DNA from 2 places in the Streptomyces sp. NPDC002055 genome. Region 1 is predicted to be linked to the other one. Evidence: riboswitches for the same ligand, from Rfam matches in the RefSeq annotation. Region 1 holds a riboswitch; the other holds the start of a gene.

Region 1 (11,319 bases):
TCGCCGCGCGTGAGACCGGTCTCGTCGGCGAGCCCGGCGGGGCAGGGGAAACGGTCGAGGGAGATCAGGGTGCGGCCCGGGCGGAGGCCCTGGCGCCGCACGCCCTCGGTGTAGCTGGCGAGGGAGAGCGGCTGCTCCAGTTTCGGGCCCGCGACGACCGTCCCCCGCCCCATGCGCCGCAGCCGCCCTTCGAGGAGCAGATCGCGCAGTGCCTGCCGCACGGTCTCGCGCGAGACCTCGTACCGCACGGAGAGGTCGCGCTCGGTCGGCAGCGTCTGCCCTTCGCCCAGCTCGTCGATGAGCGTGCTCAGCCGGGTCTTGACGGCGTAGTACTTCGGTACGCGTCCGTGCTCGGGGATGCCTGACCGCACGGGGGCGCCGGGCGACTGGTCGTTGGGGTAGTCCACGGGGGGATCGTCGCAGACGCGCACCGGTGGCCGATCAGGCGGGCGACCGTCGCCGTGCCGCGACCTCTCCGCACCTACAGGCGGTCCTGCATCTCCTCGCGGGGCGTCACCACGGTCAGCCGCTCCGGATGCTCCGAGGCCCACTGCCCCGGCCCGTGCTCCGGCCGCAGCACCCACAGCGCACCACCGCGCACGTCCGTGACGACACCGCGCCGGTCGGCGTCCTCGTGCTGGACCAGGTCGCCCACCCAGGGGGTCCGCCCCAAGACGCTCACCCTCGTCCTTCCACGTCCGCCCACACGACCTTGCCCCACTGCCGCTCGTCCGTGCCCCAGGCGGTCGCCAGTGCCGCCACGAGGAACAGACCGCGCCCGCCTTCTTCGCCGTTCCCGGGGGCTCGCGGTACGGGCCGCGCACGGGAGAAGTCCGCGACGGCCACCCGGACGGTTCGCACGGCGGTGCGCTCGACCACCACACGGATGCTCTCGCGCCGTGCGTGCCGGACGGCGTTGGACACCAGCTCGGAGACGATCACAGCGCCGTCCTCGGCCACGTCGTCCAGGCCCCAGGCGGCCAGTGCGACGCGCACCAGGCGCCGGGCGGTGGCGGCGCTCCCGGGCTCGCGCGGCAGGGTCTCGCTGTATCCGGGGTGTCCGGTCGCGCGGGAGGTGGTGGTCATGTTCATCAGGAACCCTCGTCAGTGATCGGGCGGTGCGGCCCGCCCCGACGGGGGCGGGCACGGGCCACTCCGGCCGGTCGCCGAACTGTCCCTTCGGCGGCGGCCTGTCACTCAGTGAACGACGGACGGTGACAGGCTGTGAGGAAAGTTCGCTTCGACGTGCAGCGCGGGAAACCGGAAATTTCACGGCTGGTCCGGCGTCGTGATCCCGGCCACCTCGCTACCGTGAAGACGTGCAGGCGAACGAACAGTTGGCGGCCGCGCTCAGTGAAGCGGGTCTGACACAGGTCGAGTTGGCGGAGGCCGTGAACGACTACCTTCGGTCCCTCGGCAGGGAAGGCACCGTGAGCGACCGCACGGTGCGCCACTGGCTGACCGGAAAGTCCCGCTGGCCCCACCCTCGGCAGCGCGAAGCACTGGAGGCCATATTCGGTCGTACCGCCGAGGTGCTGGGCTTCACCCCTCCGGCGGGCCGACCGAGCGTTACCAGGACGGAGGACCCTGTGCACCGCAGGAACTTCCTGACCGCCACCACCGGGGCGACGGCAGCAGCCGTGCCCCTGGTCGCGGCCCGACCCTACGCGGTCGGCACCACCGATGTGATGCGCCTCCGCAGTGGCCTGGACGCCCTGACGGCGCTGGACGCCGCCAGAGGAGGTCACGAGGCACTGGAAAGGGCCGCGCTCGCGGGTGCCGCCGAGGCACTGGACCTCCAGAAGCGGGCGGCCTCCCAACGGATCCGGCAGCGCCTGTTCAGCGTGGCCGCCGAATTCACGACTGCCGCGGCATGGTCGGCCGTGGATGCTCGCCGGAGCGACCGCGCACAGGGCCACCTGAACCGGGCGCTGTACCTGGCGGGCATGGCACAGGACTCCATCGCGGAACTGGATGTGTGGAACCTGTATGCCATGGCAGCTGGGCAGCAGCGGGACCATGCCCTAGCGGTGAGCGCCGCGCAAGCCGCCCAGGCGACAGCCGTAACCCGCCGGGACCCGCTGTTCGCTTCCCTCGCCCACGCGCGCACGGCCATCGGGTACTCCAACGCCGGGGACAGACGAGGAGCCCTGAGGTCGCTGGGGTGTGCCGAAGAGGCGTTGGGCAAGGCAGCTGCGGATACTCCCCGGCCTGCTTGGGTGGCGTTCTACGGTCCCGCCGAGCTGTTGGCGATCACGGCCATCGTGCGTGACCGCACCGGGGACGCTGCCGAGGCTGAGGCTGCGTCACATCGTGCTTTGGCCGCCATCCCGGAGAGGTTCCGCCGGAATCGCGCGTTGGCCACCCTGCAACTTGCCCTGACCCAGCTTCACCAACGGGACATCGACCAGGCATGCGCCACTGCGGAACAGGTGTTCGTGTTGATGGAGGGCACCACTCTGCCGGGCCGCATGAGGTCGCGCTTGGGGGACTTCTGTCGCGACCTGATCACGCTTTCGCCGGACTCCGGCACCGCGCGAGAGTGGACGGACCGCCACCGATCGGAATGGAGTCAGGATCGATGACCTCAGCCTTGGAGCTGCGCCATTTCAGCCACCACGACCTGCCGCAGATCCGGCAGACGTTGATCGATGTACACGCCGATGTCTACGCGGCCGAGATGGACGAGTTCAACCAGCGGTTTCCCTGGTTCGTGGATCGCTGGGGCGGCCACCCGGACTTCGCCTGCGTCATCGCGCACGACGGCAACGAGGTGGCGGGCTTCGCCTACGGTGCCCCTGGTGCCGAGGGCCGCGAGTGGTGGCGGGAGCACGTGGATCCGGCGCCGGAGAGGGGGCGCACGTTCCACTTCTCGGAGCTGATGGTGCGTGAGCGGTGGCGGAAGACGGGTGCGGCCGAGCGGCTGCACCGGGCGCTCATGGAGGCCCGGACCGAACACCTCGCGGCGCTGCTGGTGGATGTGACGCACCCGAAGGTCCAAGCGCTGTACGAGTCCTGGGGGTACCGGAAGGTGGGGGAGGACCAGCCGTTCCCGGACTCCCCGGTGTTCGCCGTGATGCTTCTGGATCTGCCGCTGACCTGAGCCGCGCGGCTTGCACGTCCGTGCGATGCGTGGGCGGGGGCCCCGTCGGTCCCGCGGCCCGCGGGCGGTGCCGGACACCAGGGGCATCCGGCACCACCCTCCGGTCGGCCCCGGTCAGGACTCCGTCGTCGGAGCCGGCAGTCCGTCCCGGACCTCGCGGGCCGCCGCGACCAGATTCTCCAGTGACGTCCGGACCTCCGCCCAGCCGCGGGTCTTCAGCCCGCAGTCCGGGTTGACCCAGAGCCGCTCGGCCGGGATCGCGTCCAGGCCCCGGCGGAGCAGGCCCGCCGCCTCGGCCACATCCGGGACACGGGGCGAGTGGATGTCGTAGACGCCCGGCCCGACCTCCCGCGGGTAGCCGGCGGCGGCCAGCTCCCCGGCGACCTGCATGTGGGAGCGGGCGGCCTCCAGGCTGATCACATCGGCGTCCAGGTCGTCGATGGCCCGGATGATGTCACCGAACTCGGCGTAGCACATATGGGTGTGGATCTGGGTGTCCGGACGGACCCCGCTGGTCGCGAGCCGGAAGGCTTCGGTGGCCCAGGCGAGGTACTCCGGCCGGTCGGCCGAGCGCAGCGGCAGCGTCTCGCGCAGCGCCGGTTCGTCCACCTGGATCACCGAAGTCCCGGCCGTCTCCAGGTCCTTCACCTCCTCGCGGAGGGCGAGGGCGACCTGCCGGGCGGTCTCGGCGCGCGGCTGGTCGTCGCGGACGAAGGACCAGGCGAGCATGGTGACCGGGCCGGTGAGCATGCCCTTGACGGGGCGTTCGGTGAGCGACTGGGCGTGGCGGGTCCAGCGGACCGTCATCGGCTCCGGCCGGGAGATGTCGCCGGCCAGGACCGGCGGGCGGACGTAGCGCGTGCCGTAGGACTGGACCCAGCCGTGCCGGGTGGCCAGGTAGCCGGTGAGCCGCTCGGCGAAGTACTGCACCATGTCGTTGCGTTCGGGCTCGCCGTGCACCAGCACGTCGATTCCGGCCCGCTCCTGGAAGGCGATCACCTCCTGGATCTCGGCAGCGATGCGCTTGTCGTACGCCTCGCCGTCAATGCGGCCGGCGCGCAGTTCGGCGCGTGCCGTGCGCAGCTCGCCCGTCTGCGGGAACGAGCCGATGGTGGTGGTCGGCAGCAACGGCAGCCCCAGATGGGCCCGTTGGGCGGCCGAGCGCTCCGGGTACGACGCCGACCGCCGGCCGTCGGCATCCGTGACCGCCGCGGCGCGGGCGCGCACCGCCGGGTCGTGGGTGAGGGGCGAGCCGGTGCGGGAGGCCAGGTCCGCACGGTTGGCGGCGAGCTCGGCGGTGATGGCGCCGGTGCCGTGCGTCAGCCCGCGGGCCAGGGTGACGATCTCGGCGGTCTTCTGCCGGGCGAAGGCGAGCCAGCGGGCGATCTGCGGATCGATGTCCCGCTCGGCCGCGGCGTCCAGCGGCACGTGCAGCAGCGAGCAGGAGGACGCGACGTCCACCCGGCCGGCGAGGCCGAGCAGGGTGCCCAGTGTCGTCAGGGACGCCCCGAGGTCGTTGATCCACACATTGCGGCCGTTCACCACACCGGCCACCAGCCGCTTGCCGGGCAGTCCGCCGACCGCCGCCAGCTCCTCCAGGTTGCCGGCGGCGGTGCCGGTGAAGTCCAGGGCCAGCCCCTCGACCGGTGCCTTGGCGAGCACCGGAAGCGCCTCGCCCAGCCGGTCGAAGTACGAGGCCACCAGCAGCTTCGGCCGGTCCGTCGCGCCGCCGAGCTCCCGGTAGGCGCGGGCGGCGGCGTTCAGCTCGGCCGGGGTGCGGTCCTGGGCCAGGGCGGGCTCGTCCAGCTGGACCCACTCCGCCCCGGCGGCCCGCAGCGCGGCGAGCACCTCGGCGTAGACCGGGAGCAGCCGGTCCAGCAGGGTGAGCGGATCGAAGTCGTCCGGCACCTCCGGCCCGGGCTTGGCCAGCAGCAGATAGGTGACCGGCCCGACGAGCACCGGACGGGCGGCGAGACCGAGAGCCTGGGCCTCCCGCAGCTCGGCCGTCTGCTTGCCGGGGTCGGCGGTGAACACCGTGTCCGGGCCCAGCTCCGGCACCAGGTAGTGGTAGTTGGTGTCGAACCACTTGGTCATCTCCAGCGGCGCGACGTCCTGAGTGCCGCGCGCCATCGCGAAGTAGCCGTCCAGCGCGTCGGCCTCGACGGCCGCGCGGTGCCGGGCGGGAATCGCGCCGACCATGACGCTGGTGTCCAGGACGTGGTCGTAGTACGAGAAGCCGCCGGTGGGGACCTCGTCCAGGCCCGCCTCGGCGAGCTGCCGCCACTGGGAACGGCGCAGCCCGGCCGCGGTGTCGTGCAGGGCGCCGGCGGTGACCGTGCCCTTCCAGTAGCCCTCGACGGCCTTCTTCAGCTCCCGGTCCGGGCCCTGTCGCGGGTAGCCGTGCACGGTGGCCCGTGCGGGCGCGGCTGCGGATGTGCTGGTCACAGAACTCTCCTTCGCGAGTGTGCTCCTGAGAACCCCGGCACGGGCCGAGGGCGCGAAGGGACGACCGGAGGACAGGCCGTACGCGGTGCTGCCGCGGTACCCGCCTGCTTCCGTGCGCCGACCCGCCCTCGAGGTCACCGGGATCTCCGCGCGCCGGGTGGGCGCACGGGCAACGGGCAGGTCTTCGGACTCGCGGGCACGTCTGCCGGGCAGACCCCTACTGGCCGTCGCTTCCCAGGCCCGTCGGACCCAGTGCGTATGACGGCGGTCGTTCCCACTCACCGCTGCGGGGCAGTCCCGGAATTCCACCGGGTTCCCTCTTGCGACGCCCTGCCTGGCGGACACGGCGAACCAGCTGCACCGGCCACCCTAGCCCCGTCCGGCGCCGTGGTCAGCACCGTTCACATGCCGGACCGGCGCCCGCGGTCTCCGGCCCGACGCCGTCCACGGGCCGGAGTCAGTCGACGTTGAGAGCGCACTCGGCCCACACCCGCTTGCCCCACGGCAGCGGGTCGGTCCCCCAGACCTCCGCCAACTCCCCCACGAGCGCGAGGCCGCGCCCGTTCTCATCCGTGGCGCTGGGGTTTCCGCGCACTGGACAGGCCGGGGAGAAGTCCACGACGCCGATCCGCACGCGCCGCGCTTCGGGGCGGTCGACGACGACCCGGATGGATTCTCTGCGCGCGTGCCGGACGGCGTTGGACACCAGCTCGGAGACGATCAGGGCGCCGTCGTCGGACAACTCGTCCAGTCCCCAGGCGGCGAGTGCGACGCGCACCAGGCGCCGGGCGGCCGCGGCGCTCACGGGCTCGCGCGGCAGGGTCTCGCTGTACCCGGGGCAGCCGGTCGGGCGCGCCTGAGTCGTGGGTTGCGGCATGTCGGTTGCTCTCTCGGATCGGCCGGGCCCCGGGCCGGTCGCACGGCCGCCGGGGCGCTGTGCGTTCAGGAAACCGGTCTGCTCGATCGTGCGGAGGAGCCAACCAGGGGGCCAGGGAGGGGCCACCATGGATACGGAATGCGGAAGGGGGCCGGAATGACGAGCACTGACCGGCGGCGGGAGTTCGGCGCCTACCTCGCCGGACTGCGGCGGCACTCCGGTCACTCGCAGCGCCGGTTCGCCGCGACGCTGTGCGCTGTCTCCGGCGCCCAGTCGATCACCCGGAACGAGGTCTCCCGGTGGGAGCGCGGTGTGCGGATTCCGGACGTGTGGCTTCCCGCCTTCGCTCAGGTACTCGGTGTGCCGCTGTATGAGCTCGAACAGGCCGCCGCATACGCCCGGGGCGACGCCCGGGCCGCCCTTCCCGGGGTCGCGGCCACCCTGGCAGATCTGTTGCCCGACGGGGACGCACTGGAGCGGTCCGGTCCCTGCGGGCGCCGGGTCGGTACCGCCGCCGTGGACGGTTTGGCCGCCCGCGTGCACGGCCTCCGGTTGGCCGACGACATGCTGTCCGGGGGAGACCTGATCGTGCCTGCCTTCCGGGAGCTGCGTGCCGCGGTGCGCCTGTTCCGTGAGTCCCACCACTCCGAGGACACCGGACGGGGCCTGTTGGTCCGGATCGGGGAGTTGGGGCAGATCGCAGGTTGGATCGCCTCCGACGCCGGGCGCGGCGCGGACGCGGAACGGGCCTACCGGCTGGGAATCTCCGCGGCCCGGCAGGCCGGGGACGCGGTGCTCGTGGCGCAGCTCGCGGGCAGTCTCGGCTATCACCTGTCGAACAGCGGCCGGGAACGCGAGGGCCTGGAGCTGGCGAAGGCGGCGGTGGCGGAGGCCGGACCGGACGCCCCGGCCGCGACGCGCGCTCTGTTCCTGGACCGCGTGGCGTGGGCGCACACCCGCGTGGGAGAACACCGACCGGCTCTCCGGGCACTCGGGGAGGCACACGCCGCCCTGGACACCACGGACGGCGCCCCGGCGCCCACCTGGGCGTACTGGGTGAGCCGCGAAGAACTGGAGGTCATGGACGCCCGGGTGTTCACCGAGTTGCACCGCCCGCTGCGCGCGGTGCCACTGCTGCGGGACGTGCTGGGGCGCTACGACGCCACCCACGCCCGGGAGATGGCGCTGTACCGCTCGTGGCTGGCGGTGGCGCTGGCCGACGCCAACGAGCCCGAGCAAGCCGCCGACGAAGCGCGTCGGGTCATCGACACGTCCGGCGATCTGACGTCGGAGCGCACGGCGGAGCGGGCCCGAACGGTGCTGCGCCGCCTGAAGGAGTTCGAGGACGTGCCGGAGGTGCGCGAGGTGCTGGCCGACTTCGGACATCTGTTGCTTGCGTGACGGGGCCACTCCGGCTCGCACGGTCGCCGGGGCGCTGTGCGTTCAGGTAACCGGCGTTCCCGATCGAGGGGAGGGGCCGCACGGGAGGCCAGGGGGAGGGGCCAGGACGAGTAGCTTGGTCGCAGGGAGGCACTGCATGAACGACCAAGCGAGACGCGCCCGGTTCGGCGCCCATCTGGCGGGCCTGCGCAAGCGCGCGGGTCTCTCGCAGCGCTCGCTGGCGCTCCGGTTGTGCGTCACTGCCGGGATCACCACCTTGACGCGTCATGAGGTTTCCCGGTGGGAGCGCGGCGGGCACATCCCGGACGCTTGGTTACCACCGCTCGCGCAGGTGCTCGCGGTGCCACTGGACGGCCTGGAGCGGGAAGCCGCGCGGGCCCGGGGCGAAGCCGAGCCACAGGTCTGCGCCGACCGTGCGCCGGACACCTACGTGCAGGACGCCGTGGGGTGGCTGCTCGCGCACGACAACCGCCACGGTGGGGACCACGTGGCGGACGCCGCCGCGCAGGTGTGGGAGGCCGAACGGGGCAGGATCACCGGTGACGACAAGCAGCACCTCGCACAGGTGGCGGAGATCGGGGAAGTGGCCGGGTGGCTGCTGCACGACGCGGCCCGGTTCCACGAGGCGCGCGCCACGCTCGCGGAGGCGCACACCCTGGCCCGCCTCGCCGGTGACGCCCCGCTGGAGTGGTTCATCCTGGACATGATCGCCATGGTCGACGTGCACACCGGCCGTGCCGGTGAGGCCGTGGCGATCACGGACGAGATGCTGACCGGCCGTGAGGTACCCGGCCGTGTGGCGCTCATGGCTCGCGTTCGGCGCGCACGGAGCCTTGCGCAGGCCGGAGAGAAGCGCCGGGCGCTGGACGCCCTGGAGCGGGCCACAGGGGGTCTCCAGGACTCGATACAAGCCAACGACCCCGCGTTCACGTGGTGGATCGACAGAACCGAAGTGGAGCTGCACACCGGCGAGGCGCTGCTGAGCCTCGGGGACCCGCGCGCGGCGCTGCCGCACCTTCAGCGGAGTTCGGAAGGCTCCCGGGGAGGCGGGGGCCGCCGGGAGTTCGGCAACGTGCTCGCGGAGCTGACCGCCTTGGTGCAGCTCGGGGCGTGGCGGGACGCCGAAGCGCCGCTCCTCCGGCTGGAACCGATCCTGCGCACGGTCACGTCGTCCCGGACCCGCGTCCGCCTCCGGTCCACGCTGCGCGCCATCGACTGCGACGCCCCGTCGTGGCTCGCGGACACCGCCCGCGAGGTGGCAGCAGCCGGGTAGGACGCGGACCGGCGGACTACGCACACCTGTTGCTTGCGCAGCCGGGCCACCCCAGTCCCCTCCGACCTCGCGGTCAGCACCGTTCACCTGCCGGACCGGCGTGCGCGGTGTCGTGCCGGACCGGCGCCCGCGGTTTCCGGCCCGGTTCCGCCCTGGTCATCGACGGACGCGGCAGTACGGTCGTCCCGTACCCGGCGGCCGGACCGGAACCGGACGAGCCGGCCCCCGGCCGGAACCGGACGGGGTTGCTCGGCACCGGAACCGGACGGGGCGGCTCAGCAACCGGAATCGGACGAGCCGGTCCCCAACTTCCCTGCCGGGTACGCACGGTGAATCAGTGACCAACTGAATGAGTGAACGATGAACCTCCAGGGCAGGCAGACGGTGATGCTCTCCGGAGACATCGAACAGCGAGAGTTGGGGTGGGGCGCATGGCACACAGCACGGAGTGGACATTCACCGACGACCGCGGCCGGGTGGCGACGGCCCGGCGGACACCGGCGACCGTGGTCGCCTACATACAGGCCGGGGCGACTCTGAGCGACCACGGCATCCAGCCGACGGGGATCTTCGGCTCCAACCACGACGGTGACAGCCCGGATCCGGCCAAGGCCGGCGCGCTGCCCCTGGAGGAGATCGACTACCTCGGCTCCGGCGACCGGCTCGGCGTGGACGCCCTGCTCCGGGGCGCGCCGGACCTGGTGGTGGCCGTCGCCTACGGGGGCGACCAGATCTACGGCCTGGCCCCGGAGGTGGCGAAGGGGCTGGAGGAACGCGTTCCGGTGGTCGTCCTCGACGTGGGGCAGGGCCGGTCGCTCGCCGACGTCCGCGACCGGTTCACCGCACTGGCCCGCTCGCTCGGCGCGCCGGGGAGCCCGGCCGGAGCCGGCGAACTCGACCGCGCACACCTCCGGCTGCGCGCGGCGGCCGGGGATGCCGCATCGGCCCGGGTCGTGGCGCTGTCGCCCGCCGGACCGGACAGCGTGCACCTCGCCCGGCCGTCGGCCTGGCGCGATCTGCGGGCCCTCGCCGACCGCGGGGTCGGCATGGTGGAGCCGGAGGCGGGGCCGGGAGCCAACTGGTCCACCGTCGACTGGGCCACCGCGGCGTCCCTGCGGCCCGACATCGTGCTGACCGACTCCCGGGCCAACGCGCTGCCGGTCGACCAGCTGCGCAGGATCGACGGCTGGCAGGAGATCGCGGCGCGCGCCCAGCACGTGCCGTGGAACCCCGAGATCCCGTGCAGCCACATCGCGCACGCGCTCTTCTTCGAGACGGTGGCCGACGCGCTCCAGGCCTGGGCATCCGCCTGAGGGCAGAGGGCAGAGGGCAGAGGGCAGTGAGGGCAGCGAGGGCTGTGAGGCCGTGAGGGCTGCGAGGACGGTGCGGACGCCGTAGGCCGGACGGGTGCCCACCCGGTTCCCCCACGGCCGGGCGGAACCGGGCGGGCACCCCGTCGTGCGTGGATGAGCGAGGACGTGTTCAGCGCGCACGCGGCCGGCGCCGGAAGAGGTCACCGGCCCGAGGAGAGGAAGGGCGACGATGACCGGGATCGTCGATCGGCTCGACGAGGTCCACCGCGAGGTCGGCAGCAGGAGCGGAGGCCTACGTCCCCGCGCGGTGAATGCCGCCGCGGCACCGCCGGTTCGTGGAGGGCCCGGCCGCCGCATCCCGGCGAGCTGCGGCGGACCTGATCTGCGGCTCGGCTTCCCGCTGTTCGACGCCCGCCTCGGTGAGCACACGCCGGGCCGCGGCTCGACGGCCGGACGCCGGTCGGGGTCGCCGTACGGTCGGAGCCACCGTACGGGCCGGAGCCGCCGGGCGGCCGTCACTCCGCGGGCGCCCGGAGGGCCAGGAGGGCGACATCGTCCGGGCCGTCGTCCGGCTGGGCGGTCGACACGGCCCGGCAGAGCTTCCCCAGGCTGTCGTCGGCGTGGGCGGCGGCCGCCTCGGCCACGGCCTTGAGGCCGATGCCGAGATCCTGTCCCGGCCGTTCCACCAGACCGTCGGTGAACATCAGCACCGTGCTGCCGGCCGGCAGGAGATGCCGGTGGTCGTGGCGCGGGAGCCCCGTGTCGACCCCGAGCGGAGCGTCCGCCTCGGCCTCCAGGTACCGGGCGTCCCCCTCCCGGGTCACCAGCAGCGGCGGGACGTGGCCCGCGTTGCTCCAGCACAGATTCCAGCCGCTCCCGGTCCGGGGCTCGATGCGGGTGAGGCACA
Region 2 (11,319 bases), on a different contig from region 1:
ATCTGCAGATAGTGGTGCCAGTCCCACTGCTGAAAGGGCGCCAGCACCGGGGCACTGTCACGGGCCTTCCGGTCGGCGGGGAACAGCCACCGGGTGCAGTGGGCAAGGATCCAGACCCCGGCCCGGGTCAGCAGGTACAGCAGCAGCACCTCGCGGTCGGCCGGACCGAGCACCGCGAGCCGGCGGCGCCGGACGACAGGACGGACCCGGCCACCACCGGAGCCGCCCGCCGCGCCGAGCCGTACGGGAGCGCTGCCCGGTCCGCGGTCCGGCTCGGTGGGCGGGTGCGGTCGCTCCTGGCGAACGCGGGTGGTCATCGCGGGCATTCGGGACACTCCTTGTCGGACGCGGGCATGCGGGCCCGCCCGACGGCGGTCGTCGGTTCACGGGCGGTGGGGCCCGGGGCGAGCGAAGCTCCCGGGCGGGCTCCCGTCGGCGGGGGCCGGGCAGGGCCTGGAGGGGCAGGCCCCTCCGGGCCCCGCGGCTCAGGGGCCGGACGCCGTCGAGGTGGGCGCTGTCGAGGCGGGCGCCGAGGCGGGAGGCGCTCCCGACGAGGTCCCGAGGGGCGGCGCGCTGGGCTCCTGGGTCCGGGTGCTGCTCGGCGGCGAGGTCGGCGTGGACGACGCGGAGGAGGAGGGCCAGGAGGCCGGCCCCGAGGAGGAGGGCGCCGCGGAGGGCCCGGAAGGGGACGGCAGGGAGGAGGTCTCCGGTACCGGCGGGGCGTCGGCCGGCCCGCTGGTGCCCGTACGGCCGGGGCCGGTCAGGAACCCGGCGACCGCCGCGCCCGTCCCGCCGAGGAACAGGCAGGCGCAGGCCGCGCAGGCGGCGATCCGGCGACGGCGTGCCAGCCGGCCCCGCTCGGCGATGCGTGAGACGGGAGCCGACTCGGCACGCGCCTGCCCGGTGGCGGCGGCCTCCCGGAACAGGAGCCGCAGGGGGTCGTGGAGCTCAGGCACCGTGGGCCTCCTCAAGGCGCGGGTCCTGCAGTCGGTGGGAGAGCGCGGCCCGGCCTCGGGCCAGATGCGTCTTGACGGTGCTGGCGGACAGGCCGGTCTCCCCGGCGATCTGCTCGACGGTGAGGTCGCACACGTAGTGCAGCGTCATCGTCCGGCGCTGCTGGGCGGGGAGGAGGCGCAGCGCCTCCACCAGCGCCACCGACTCCGGCCCCGGCCCCTCCACGTGCGGGGGTGCCCCGCTGGAGTGCCAGGCCTCGGCCGTCCGGCGCCGGAAGCGCCAGCGGCTCACCGCCAGCCGCCAGGCGACCGTGCGGATCCACGCCTCGGGACGGCCGTCGCGGTCGAGCTGCCGCCGGCGGCTCCAGCCCTTGACGAAGGCCTCCTGCACCACGTCCTGCGCCTCGTGCAGGTCGCCCAGCATCACGTACAACTGCCCCGTCAGCCGTGCGACCGTCAGCGCGTAGAACTCTTCGAACTCCTCGACGGTCAACGGCCACTCCCCCGGATCTCTCGGTACTCACCCGGCATACGCCCGGCGGGCCGCCTCCGGTCTACACGGGACGCGAAGAAAGGACGTGATGCCCGTCACGTGGCCTCCGGGGCTCGCGCTCTCCGCCCGCGGCCGCCGCGGATGCCCGCCGCGCCCCGACCTCCGCACGCTCCCTGTCACTCACGCCCGGCTCAGGAACGGTGCCGCTCAAGCCCGGTGGCGCCCGGGGGGTGTCGCTCAAGCCCGGTGGCGCCCAGGGAGGGGCCGCTCAGGGGCGGTGGCGCCGGCGCCGTGCCCGCCGCTGCGCCGACCGCGCGGCCCGGCGCATCCGGTGCACCGGGCTCGACCGGACGGGGTCCTGCCGGTGCCGGTCGAGCTCCTCCGCCAGCCACTGGGAGCGCCGTTCGACATCCAGTTCGTTCAGCAGCCGGTCGACGTTGGCCAGCAGCGCGCCGTGCAGCTCCCACCGGTCCGGTTCCCGGGCGGACTCGGTGAACAGCAGATCCGCGATCCGCTGCCGGTCCTCCCGCCCTTCCGTCAGGGCCCGGGCCAGCTCTCCCTCCGCCACTTCGGCGTTGGAGCTGACCTGAGCCGTGATCAGGCGGCCGAAGCTGTCGACGGCGTCGGCGATGTGCAGGAACAGCTCGCTCAGCACGGCGGCCACCTGCCCCTCGTACACCGGTTCGCTCCGCCGCCGGTGCGAGAGGTCCGTCAGCGACCGGCACAGGGTGCGCAGCACCACCGCGCAGATCTCCAGGGTGTCCAGACCGCTGCGCAGCACCAGCCGGGCGAGCAGCCCCTCCCGCACCCGCGGATTGAACTTCATGCTCTCGTCCGCGCGGTTGAGCGCCGCGTCGACCTGGGCGATCTCGTTGTCCAGCACCCGCGCCCCGTGGAGCCACCGGACCGCGTCCTCCCGGGTCGCCCCGCGCTCCAGCTCCCGGGAGATCTGCATCAGCAGCGCCCGCATCCGCCGGCCGAGACCGGCGATGGCCTCGCCGGCGGGCTCCACCAGCACCGGCGGCGCGACCAGGGCGTTCAGCAGAATGCCGGTCGCCGCACCGATCAGGGTCTCGGCGACCCGGCTCCACGCCGCCTGGGCCACATGGCTGACGCCCAGCACGAGCATCGCGCTGATCGCCACCTCCGGCACGAACTCGTCGACGCGCACCATGTGCCCGACCACCAGGGAGGCGAGGATCAGCAGACCCAGGCTCCACCAGCTCAGACCCACCAGGGCGCTGAAGGCCGAGGAGATCAGCACGCCCGCCACCACGCTGTTCACCCGGCGCATCCCGGTGGTGAGCGTCGCGTAGAGACTGACCTGGACGACCAGCAGCGCCGTCAGCGGTGCGAGCAGCGGCGGCGGACCGCCGGAGATGAGCCACTCCGCGGCGGCGAAGGCGAGCGTCGCGGCCACGGTGCAGCGCACCGTCTGCACGACGATCGGATCGTTGCGCCGCCGGATCAGGCCGACGGCGGTCTCCCGGACTGCAGGCACAGTTCACATGATCGCGCCGGGTCGGGCGGGAGCGTCACCTGCGCCGGTCCATCCGTGGTGGGTCGGCGGGCGAACGGATGCGGCGGATGGCACAGTGGCGGACATGTCCTCGACGCGCGCGGTGCACGGAGCGCCTTGCTGGGTGAGTTTGATGACGCGGGAACTCGAGGCCGCCCAGAGCTTCTACGGAGCGGTGATGGGGTGGACCTTCCGCCCCGGCACCCTGGGCGACGAATTCTGCGTCGCCCTCGCGGACGGCCGGCCGGTGGCCGGTATCGGGGCCCTGGCCCACACCATGGCGGTCCCCGTCTCCTGGACCGTCTACTTCGCCGCCGAGAGCGCCGACACGGTGGCCGCCCGGATCCGGGAGCGCAGCGCGACCGTGGCGGTCGGCCCCCTCACCTACGGCAAGGGCCGCGCCGCGCTGGCCGCCGACCCGGCCGGAGCGGTGTTCGGCTTCTGGGAGGGCGAGGTCCTTCCCGAATGGCGCGTCGGCGCCGGCTCCGCCCCGGCGTGGCTGGAACTGCGCACCCGCGACGCCTTCGCCGCGGCCATCTTCTACGCGGAGGTCTTCGACTGGGCCTCCGGACGGCCCGACGGCTGCGAGGTCGAGTACGAGCACGACGCCGTGGTGGTCCTGGCCCGCGGGCAGAAGGTGGCGCGGCTGCGCGGGGGCGGTGTGGAGGCGGATCCGGACCCCCAGGTCCGCCCCCGCTGGAACGTCTACTTCCGGGTGCCGGACGTCGATGCCGCGGCCGAGGCGGCCGTCCGCGCGGGCGGCACGGTCACCGGCGAGCCGGACGACTCCTCGATCGGCCGCTCGGCGACCCTCCGGGACCCTCAGGGCGGCCTCTTCACGGTGACCACGGGGACCGGCGCCGCCGCCTGAACGCCGCCGTCTGAACGCTGCCGCCGGAACGCCGCCGCCTCAGCGCCCGCCGCCTGAACACCGGGCGCGCGCCTCGCCGAGAGGCCGTGGCGCCCCGCTCCGGCTAGCGTGAGGAGCATGCATGCGCCGCTGCGTACGGAACGGCTCGTGGTGCGCGACTGGACCCCCGGCGACGCCGAGGCCGCGCTGCGGATCTACGGCGCCGAGGAGGTCGCCCACTGGCTGACGCCTGCCATGCACCGGGTCGGCGACCTGCCCGCGATGCGCGCCGTCCTCCAGGCGTGGGAGGAGTCGCAGCCCAACCTGGTGCGGCCGTCGGGCCGCTGGGCCGTACAGCGCCGGGAGGACGACCGGGTGGTCGGCGGGGTCGTCATCCGGATGCTGCCGCCCTACGACGAGGACCTGGAGATCGGCTGGCAGCTCAGCCCCGACGCCTGGGGCCGCGGCTATGCGACGGAGGCCGGTGTCGCGGTGGTCCGGTGGGCGTTCGAACAGGGCGTGGACGAACTGTTCGCGGTCGCCCGCCCCAACAACACCAAGGCCGCGGCGACGGCCCGCCGGATCGGCATGGAATGGGTGGGGGAGACGACCAAGTACTACGACATGCGGCTCAACGTGTACCGCATCCGCCCCTCCGACCTGGCGGAACCCGTGCGCATGCCGACCGACCGCGCCCACGGCTGACGCAGGGACACCGCGGTGGGGCCGGGCGCGGGCGGGTGTCGGGCGCGCAGGCGAGGGAGGCCGCGGAGGCGCTTCACCTCGCGCCCGTCGAGGTGTGAAAACAGGAAAGTGGCGCCCGCCGTCCCGTGGACGGGCGCCACAGCCGAGGGGGCGGAGGAGCCGGAATGCCTGCCCGGCGTGCACCCCTCAGCGGTCAGGGCCCGGGGGCCCCGACGTCACCGGTCGACAGGGTCCTGCCGACCGAAGGAAACCTCAGCGGTTGACGCAGGAGTTCCCGAGGGCGGGGTTGGCGACACCGATGACGCTCACGGTGTCCCCGCAGGCGTTGACCGGCACGTGGATCGGGGCCTGGACCAGGTTGCCCGAACCGATGCCCGGGGAGAACACGGCGGCACCCTGGGTGCCCGAGTCGGCGACCGCCGCACCAGCGGCGGCGGAGAGGGCGGCACCGGCAGTGGCGGCCAGAACGGCGGCCTTGGCAATACGCGACATGACGCAAACTCTTTTCAGTCGTACAGAAAGAAAGTTCCCTGCCTGTGACAAGCAGGGAACCGGATCAACGCACCGGACGAGGTGAAGATGCGCCTTGTGGGTGGCTTTAGCCCGATCGAGTGAGTGGCGGGCGCGGTGTTGCCGCCGCTCAGCCGCTCTATCGCCCCGCCCGCCCCGCCGCCCGGGGGCGGAGCGTCCCGCCCCGGGGCCCTCCCGGCCGCCGTCGGTCCGTACGGGAGAATCCCGAGGGCGACGGAGAGGAGTCACATGCCGGGGACGTCCATGGCCGAAGGCCTGCGCCGGGTCGCCGAGGCGGGTCCGTTCTTCGCCGTGCGGACCGCGGAGGCGCCGGGGGAGGAGCCGCGTGCCCACGGGTATGTGCCGTTCGCGGAGCTCTGCGCGGACCCCGGCCCGCTGCGCGCCCGGATCACCACCGTGGCCGGCCGGCTGGGCACGGACGAGCTCCGGGTGGGCGCGTCCCTCGTCTTCCAGGGGCTCGCCGCCCGGCTGTGGTCCCTCGCGCTCGGCTCCGCCGTGCTCGCCGGCACCCTCCCCGACCTCTCCCCGGAGCGGCTGTGGTGGCACCCGGACCGGAGCGCCCCGGACGAACTCTGGCTGCCCGGCCCCGTGTCCGCTGCGGACGGCCCCGTGTCCGCGGCCGATCCCGGCACCTCGGCGGACCGGCTGCGCGCGGCGGTGGTCGACGGCCACCTCGTACCCCTGCACCGCGCCGTGCGGTCCGTATGTCCGGTTTCGGGGCAACTGCTCTGGGGCAACGCCGGGTCGGCGCTGTTCGGCTCGTACCGCGTCCTGCGCGACGGCTGCCGCGCACGGGGCCGCGCCGAAGCCGCGGACACGGCGTCGGCGCTGGTCCGAGAGCTGTTCCGGGAGCCGCCGCTGCACGGCACCGGCACCCTCGCGGGCGGCGGCTTCACCCGGCGCAGCTGCTGTCTCTACTACCGGGTCCCGGGCGGCGGCCTCTGCGGCGACTGCGCGCTCGCCTGAAGCGACGGCCACCCCGCGTGTGCTCGCGGGGCAGTGCCGGGTACTCCATGGCCAAGCAGATGCTCCGTGCCACCACGCGCTCGCCCGCGGGGCAGTGACCATGCTCACCCGAGGGGCGCGCGGTTGGCTGCCCGCGCCCCGCAAGCGCACCGTTGCTCCTGCCCTCCGCCGGTGGCCGATACCGATCCCCGGTTGTGGCCGGAGCGTGCTGCCCACTAACCTCTCAGGGCCTTGGTGTACGGGAAACCGGTGATGAAACCGGTGCGGCCCTCGCCACTGTGATCGGGAAGTCCGGTTCCACCCCTCGGGGAGCCACTGGGACGCCGAGCCGCCGGCTCGGTGCCCGGGAAGGCGGAGTCCGGACGGCATGACCCGTCAGCCAGGAGACCGGCCGGGGCGCGTCGTCCATCCACGAGGTGCTGGAGAGGTTCGCTTTCCCATGCATATAGCCGAGGGGTATCTGCCCCCGTTGCACGCGGTCGCCTGGGGCGCCGCCGCTGCCCCGTTCGTCGTCCACGGCGTCCGGTCCCTGTCCCGCGAGGTCAAGGAGAACCCCGAGAGCACGCTGCTGCTCGGCGCCTCCGGAGCCTTCACCTTCGTCCTGTCCGCCCTCAAGATCCCGTCGGTGACCGGCAGCTGCTCGCACCCGACGGGCACCGGACTCGGGGCCATCCTGTTCCGGCCGCCCATCATGACGGTGCTCGGCACGATCACCCTGCTCTTCCAGGCGCTGCTGCTCGCCCACGGCGGGCTCACCACGCTCGGGGCCAACGCGTTCTCCATGGCGATCGTCGGCCCCTGGGCCGGATACGGGGTGTACCGGCTGGTCCGGCGGCTGGGCGCACCGCTCATGGCCGCCGTGTTCGCCGGGGCGTTCGTCGCGGACCTGAGCACCTACTGCGTCACCAGCCTGCAGCTCGCGCTGGCCTTCCCCGACCCGGGCACCGGAGTGCTCGGCTCCCTCGCCAAGTTCGGCGGCATCTTCGCCGTCACCCAGATCCCGCTGGCGGTCAGCGAGGGCATCCTCACCGTGCTGGTGATGCGCCTGCTGACGCAGTCCAGCAAGGGGGATCTGATCCGGCTGGGCGTGCTGTCCCGCCGCGCGGAGAAGCAGGAGGCCGTTGCCCGATGAAGCGTCACACCAAGATCAACCTGCTGTTGCTGGTGCTGGTCGTCGCTCTTGCGGTGCTGCCGCTCGCGCTCGGCCTCGGGGACCACAAGAAGGAGCCCTTCACGGGCGCCGACGCCCAGGCCGAGTCCGCGATCACCGAGATCCGGCCGGACTACGAGCCCTGGTTCAGCCCGCTCTACGAACCGCCGTCCGGCGAGGTGGAGTCCGCGCTGTTCGCCCTCCAGGCCGCACTCGGCGCGGGTGTTCTGGCGTACTACTTCGGGCTGCGCCGCGGGCGCCGTCAGGGTGCGGAGCAGGCCACGTCCCAGGACGGCTCCGGGTCCCAGGACGGGGCGGCGACGCCGGACCGCGAGACCGCAGCCTAGCCGCGTGCTGCCCATCGACGCGGCGGCGCACAGCAGTCGCTGGCGCCGCCGCCACCCCCTGGACAAAGCCGTTCTCGCCCTCGGCCTGACGGTGTCGGCGGTCTGCCTGCCGCCGTGGCCGGGGTCGCTCCTCGTCGTGGTGGCCGCGCTCGTCCTGCTGCTGGGGCCGGCCGCCGTGCCGCCCCGTCAGCTGTGGCGGGCCTACCGCATCCCGCTCGGCTTCTGCGTCACCGGCGCCCTGCCGCTCCTCGTCCGGCTGGGCGGCCCGCACGGCCCGCTCTCCCTGGCTCCGGACGGGCCCGCGCACGCCGGACAGCTGCTGCTGCGCACCTCCGCCGCGTCGCTCGGGGTGCTGCTCTTCTCGTTCACCACGCCCCTGTCCGACCTGCTGCCCCGGCTGGCGCGGGCGGGCGTGCCGCCCGCGGTCGTCGATGTCGCCCTGGTCACCTACCGGATGGCGTTCCTGCTCCTGGACACCGTCTCCCGGGTCCGCCAGGCCCAGGCCGCCCGGCTGGGCAAGTCCGGACGGGCCGCGGCCTGGCGGTCGCTGGCCGGGCTCGGAGCCACCGTGTTCGTCCGGGCCTTCGCGCGCGCCGCCCGGCTGCAGACAGGGCTCGCGGGCCGCGGCTACGACGGCTCGCTCCGCGTCCTGGTGGCCGAATCCGAGGTCTCCCGGCGCTTCGTGGCCGCGTCCGTCGCACTCCTGGCGGGGATCGCCGCCCTCACGCTCGCACTCGAAAGGCTCACCCCATGACCGCAGGATCGCACCTGGTGGAACTCCTCGGCGCGGGATACGCCTACGAGGACGGGCCGGCCGTCCTGGACGACGTCACCTTCGGCATCCGCGACGGCCGCAGCCTGGCACTGCTCGGCCGGAACGGCAGCGGGAAGACCACCCTGCTGCGGCTGCTCAGCGGAGGCCTGCGGCCCTCGGCGGGCGAACTGCGCCTGGAGGGAACCACGGTCTCCTACGGCCGCGCGGGGCTCAGCCGGCTGCGCACCACGGTGCAGTTGGTGGTCCAGGACCCGGACGACCAGCTCTTCGCCGCATCGGTCGGGCAGGACGTCTCGTTCGGCCCGATGAACCTGGGGCTCCCGGAACCGGAGGTGCGCGAACGCGTCGCGGACGCCCTCGCCGCGCTGGACATCACCGCGCTGCGCGACCGCCCCACGCATCTGCTCTCCTACGGGCAGCGCAAGCGAGCGGCCATCGCCGGAGCGGTGGCCATGCGACCGCGGGTGCTGATCCTCGACGAGCCGACGGCGGGCCTCGACCCGCACGGCCAGGAACGGCTGCTGGAGGTGCTGGAACGGCTCCGGGCGGCGGGCACCACCGTGGTCATGGCCACGCACGACGTGGACCTGGCCCTGCGCTGGGCGGACGACACCGCCGTCCTCGCCCCGGACGGCCTGCGCACCGGGCCGACCGCGGAACTGCTGGCCGACGGGCGGCTGCTGGACGAGGCCCGGCTGCGGCGCCCGTGGGGGCAGGCGGCGGCCGAGGTGCTGCGGGCGCACGGGCTGCTCGGACCGGACACCACCGGGCCGCGGACCCCGGAGGACCTGGCGGGGTACGCGGTGGCGCGAACGGCCTGATGCCGGGCCGGTGTCCCGGGGCCTGCCCGGCCCGCGTCAGGTCGGGCCGGGCTCCGGTCTCGGCGCCCGGCCCCGGAGCTTCGTCCGGTACGTCGCCCCGCCCCGGTCCGCCGTGCCGGAAGGGCGGGCCGGGTCCGGCTCGCGGAGCGCCGCGCCACCCTCGACGGCAGGGGCAACGCCTCACCCGTCCCCTTCCGTTGCGGGCACCGGCACCGGCACCGGCATCGGCATCGGCATCGGCACCGAAACCGGCGCCGTCCGCGACCGGCCCCGCCGCTCGGTGCCGTCCGCCGTCAGGACCACCAGACCCCACGCCGTGAGCGCCCCGGCCGCGAGCGCCGCCGGAACCCCCGCCGTGCCGAAGCGGAAACCTTCGTGCAGCAGCCCGACGCCCACCGCCGCGGCGGCCACCGGATTGACGACCGTCACCGTGGCCAGCGGTGCGGTCAGGCCGCCACCCCGGTAGGAGGCCTGGGACGTGGCCAGCCCCGCGACCGCCAGCAGCGCCACCACGCCCAGGGCCGGCAGCTCCGCGGTCACCGGGACCGACGGCCACGCCTCCGCCACCGACTTCACGAACACCGACGCCATGCCGAAGCACACCCCGGACGCACCGGCCAGCAGAACACTGCGCGCGCCCGGCCGCCGCGCCCGGCGGCCCAGGAGGACCAGGACCGTCACCGTCGCCGCGGTCCCCACCGCCACGCCGGACTGCTCACCGCCGGACAGCGGCCGGGGCTGTCCCTCCTCCCCGGTCAGCAGCAGGAGCCCGGCCAGCCCGGCCGCGGTCAGCAGGGCGCCGCGCCGCCCGGCCGGGGTGGTCCGCCGCCGGACCGTCACCGCCGCCATCGGCAGGACGAACACCAGGGTCAGGACGCCGAGCGGCTGGACGACCGTCAGGGGGCCGAAGCCCAGGGCGATCACATGGAGGACCCCGCCGGCCCCGTTCAGCGCGGCCGAGGCCCACCAGTCGCCGCGCCGGAGCAGCGCGCCCCGGAGCGACGGCGTGCCGGCCGCCACGCGTTCCTGCAGAACGGCGGCCGCCGCGTAGCAGACGGCCGACGCCAGGCACAGCAGCACGGACAGGGTCAGGGGGCTCATGGGCGTCCCCGCCTCGCCCGTTTGCTGATCATGTGGTCAACGATGGGCGAACCATGGCCAGTTGTCGTCGTCTTGACGGACGCACCTGACATACGCCGTATGGCGTACGCCGGGCCGCCGGGTCCGACTGCCGGTGGAGGCCCGGGTGCACGCTGTGGGCGGACGAGCGGTGCCCGGCACCTCTGCCCCGCCGCAGTCGCGTACGTCGGCCCTGGTCGGAGCGGGTTCGGCCGTCGCCGCCCGGCCGGCCGGGAGTGCTCCGGGGTACCCGGAGGGGAGGGGCGGGTTTCCGGTGCGCGGGGCGGCCGGACGGCCCGGTGATCCGAAGGGCGGGTCTGAACCGGCCAGGACGGGGTACCCATCGGCACGTCGGCGGGGAAGCCGCCGCAACCGTTCGGATCCATGTCCGGGAGGCACACGATGACGCACCCCGACCCCGTACCCCCCACCCCGACGCCTCCGCCCGGGCCTGGTCCGGGACCGGTGCCGGGGCCGGGCCCCGGTCCGCTGCCGCCCGACCCGATTCCGCCGGTGCCGCCGGGGCCGAACCACCCCGAGCCGGCCCCGGAGCCCCAGCCCGCGCCGGCGCCCCCCGCCGGAACGGCCTGAGGCCATGGAACTGCTCCAGGCGTTCGACGCCGCTCGCGCGGAGTTCGCCCGGCGGGTGCACGGGGTGGCGGCCGGTCAGTGGACGGCCGCCACCCCGTGCACCGAGTGGTCGGTCCGCGACCTCGTCAGCCATGTCGTCGGAGAGCAGCTGTGGGCGCCGCCGCTGCTGCGCGGCGCGACGCTCGCCGAGGTCGGCGACCGGTTCGACGGCGATGTCCTCGGCGATCACCCCACGCGGGCCTGGGACCGGTCCGCGGAGCAGTCGGCCGCTGCGTTCCACCGGGACGGCGCCCTCGACGGCACCGTGCAGACCGGCGCCGGCCCCACTCCCGCCACGGAGTACGGCTGGCAGATGACCACCGATCTCGCCGTGCACGCCTGGGATCTGGGGCGCGGCATCAAAGACGACGAATCGCTGGACGAGGCCCTGGCCGCCGCGGTCCTCGCCGTCGTCGAGCCGCAGGCCGCCGCCTGGCAGGGAGTCGGGGTCTTCGCACCC

The links. A riboswitch is a leader RNA that binds a small molecule or an ion and turns the genes downstream of it on or off. The one in region 1 is predicted to bind cobalamin.
Region 2: another riboswitch for cobalamin. It lies ahead of ABT112_RS00565 (energy-coupling factor ABC transporter permease); the one in region 1 lies ahead of metE (5-methyltetrahydropteroyltriglutamate--homocysteine S-methyltransferase).

Annotation. Positions count from the first base shown of each region.
Region 1 covers NZ_JBEOXS010000044.1:46,737-58,055, forward strand. The annotation lists gene ABT112_RS24780 (GntR family transcriptional regulator) at 1-407, opposite strand, end outside; gene ABT112_RS24785 (hypothetical protein) at 482-682, opposite strand; gene ABT112_RS24790 (ATP-binding protein) at 679-1,092, opposite strand; gene ABT112_RS24795 (helix-turn-helix domain-containing protein) at 1,320-2,585, shown strand; gene ABT112_RS24800 (GNAT family N-acetyltransferase) at 2,582-3,103, shown strand; gene metE (5-methyltetrahydropteroyltriglutamate--homocysteine S-methyltransferase) at 3,218-5,548, opposite strand; cobalamin riboswitch at 5,719-5,906, opposite strand; gene ABT112_RS24810 (ATP-binding protein) at 6,006-6,425, opposite strand; gene ABT112_RS24815 (helix-turn-helix domain-containing protein) at 6,582-7,826, shown strand; gene ABT112_RS24820 (helix-turn-helix domain-containing protein) at 7,963-9,099, shown strand; gene ABT112_RS24825 (substrate-binding domain-containing protein) at 9,531-10,412, shown strand; gene ABT112_RS24830 (PP2C family protein-serine/threonine phosphatase) at 10,928-11,319, opposite strand, start outside.
Region 2 covers NZ_JBEOXS010000001.1:124,321-135,639, forward strand. The annotation lists gene ABT112_RS00525 (mannosyltransferase family protein) at 1-326, opposite strand, end outside; gene ABT112_RS00530 (hypothetical protein) at 486-956, opposite strand; gene ABT112_RS00535 (SigE family RNA polymerase sigma factor) at 949-1,446, opposite strand; gene ABT112_RS00540 (FUSC family protein) at 1,715-2,947, opposite strand; gene ABT112_RS00545 (VOC family protein) at 3,099-3,836, shown strand; gene ABT112_RS00550 (GNAT family N-acetyltransferase) at 3,954-4,520, shown strand; gene ABT112_RS00555 (chaplin) at 4,773-5,012, opposite strand; gene ABT112_RS00560 ((2Fe-2S)-binding protein) at 5,280-6,017, shown strand; cobalamin riboswitch at 6,233-6,427, shown strand; gene ABT112_RS00565 (energy-coupling factor ABC transporter permease) at 6,457-7,149, shown strand; gene ABT112_RS00570 (energy-coupling factor ABC transporter substrate-binding protein) at 7,146-7,514, shown strand; gene cbiQ (cobalt ECF transporter T component CbiQ) at 7,519-8,268, shown strand; gene ABT112_RS00580 (energy-coupling factor ABC transporter ATP-binding protein) at 8,265-9,110, shown strand; gene ABT112_RS00585 (DMT family transporter) at 9,291-10,211, opposite strand; gene ABT112_RS00590 (TIGR03086 family metal-binding protein) at 10,825-11,319, shown strand, end outside.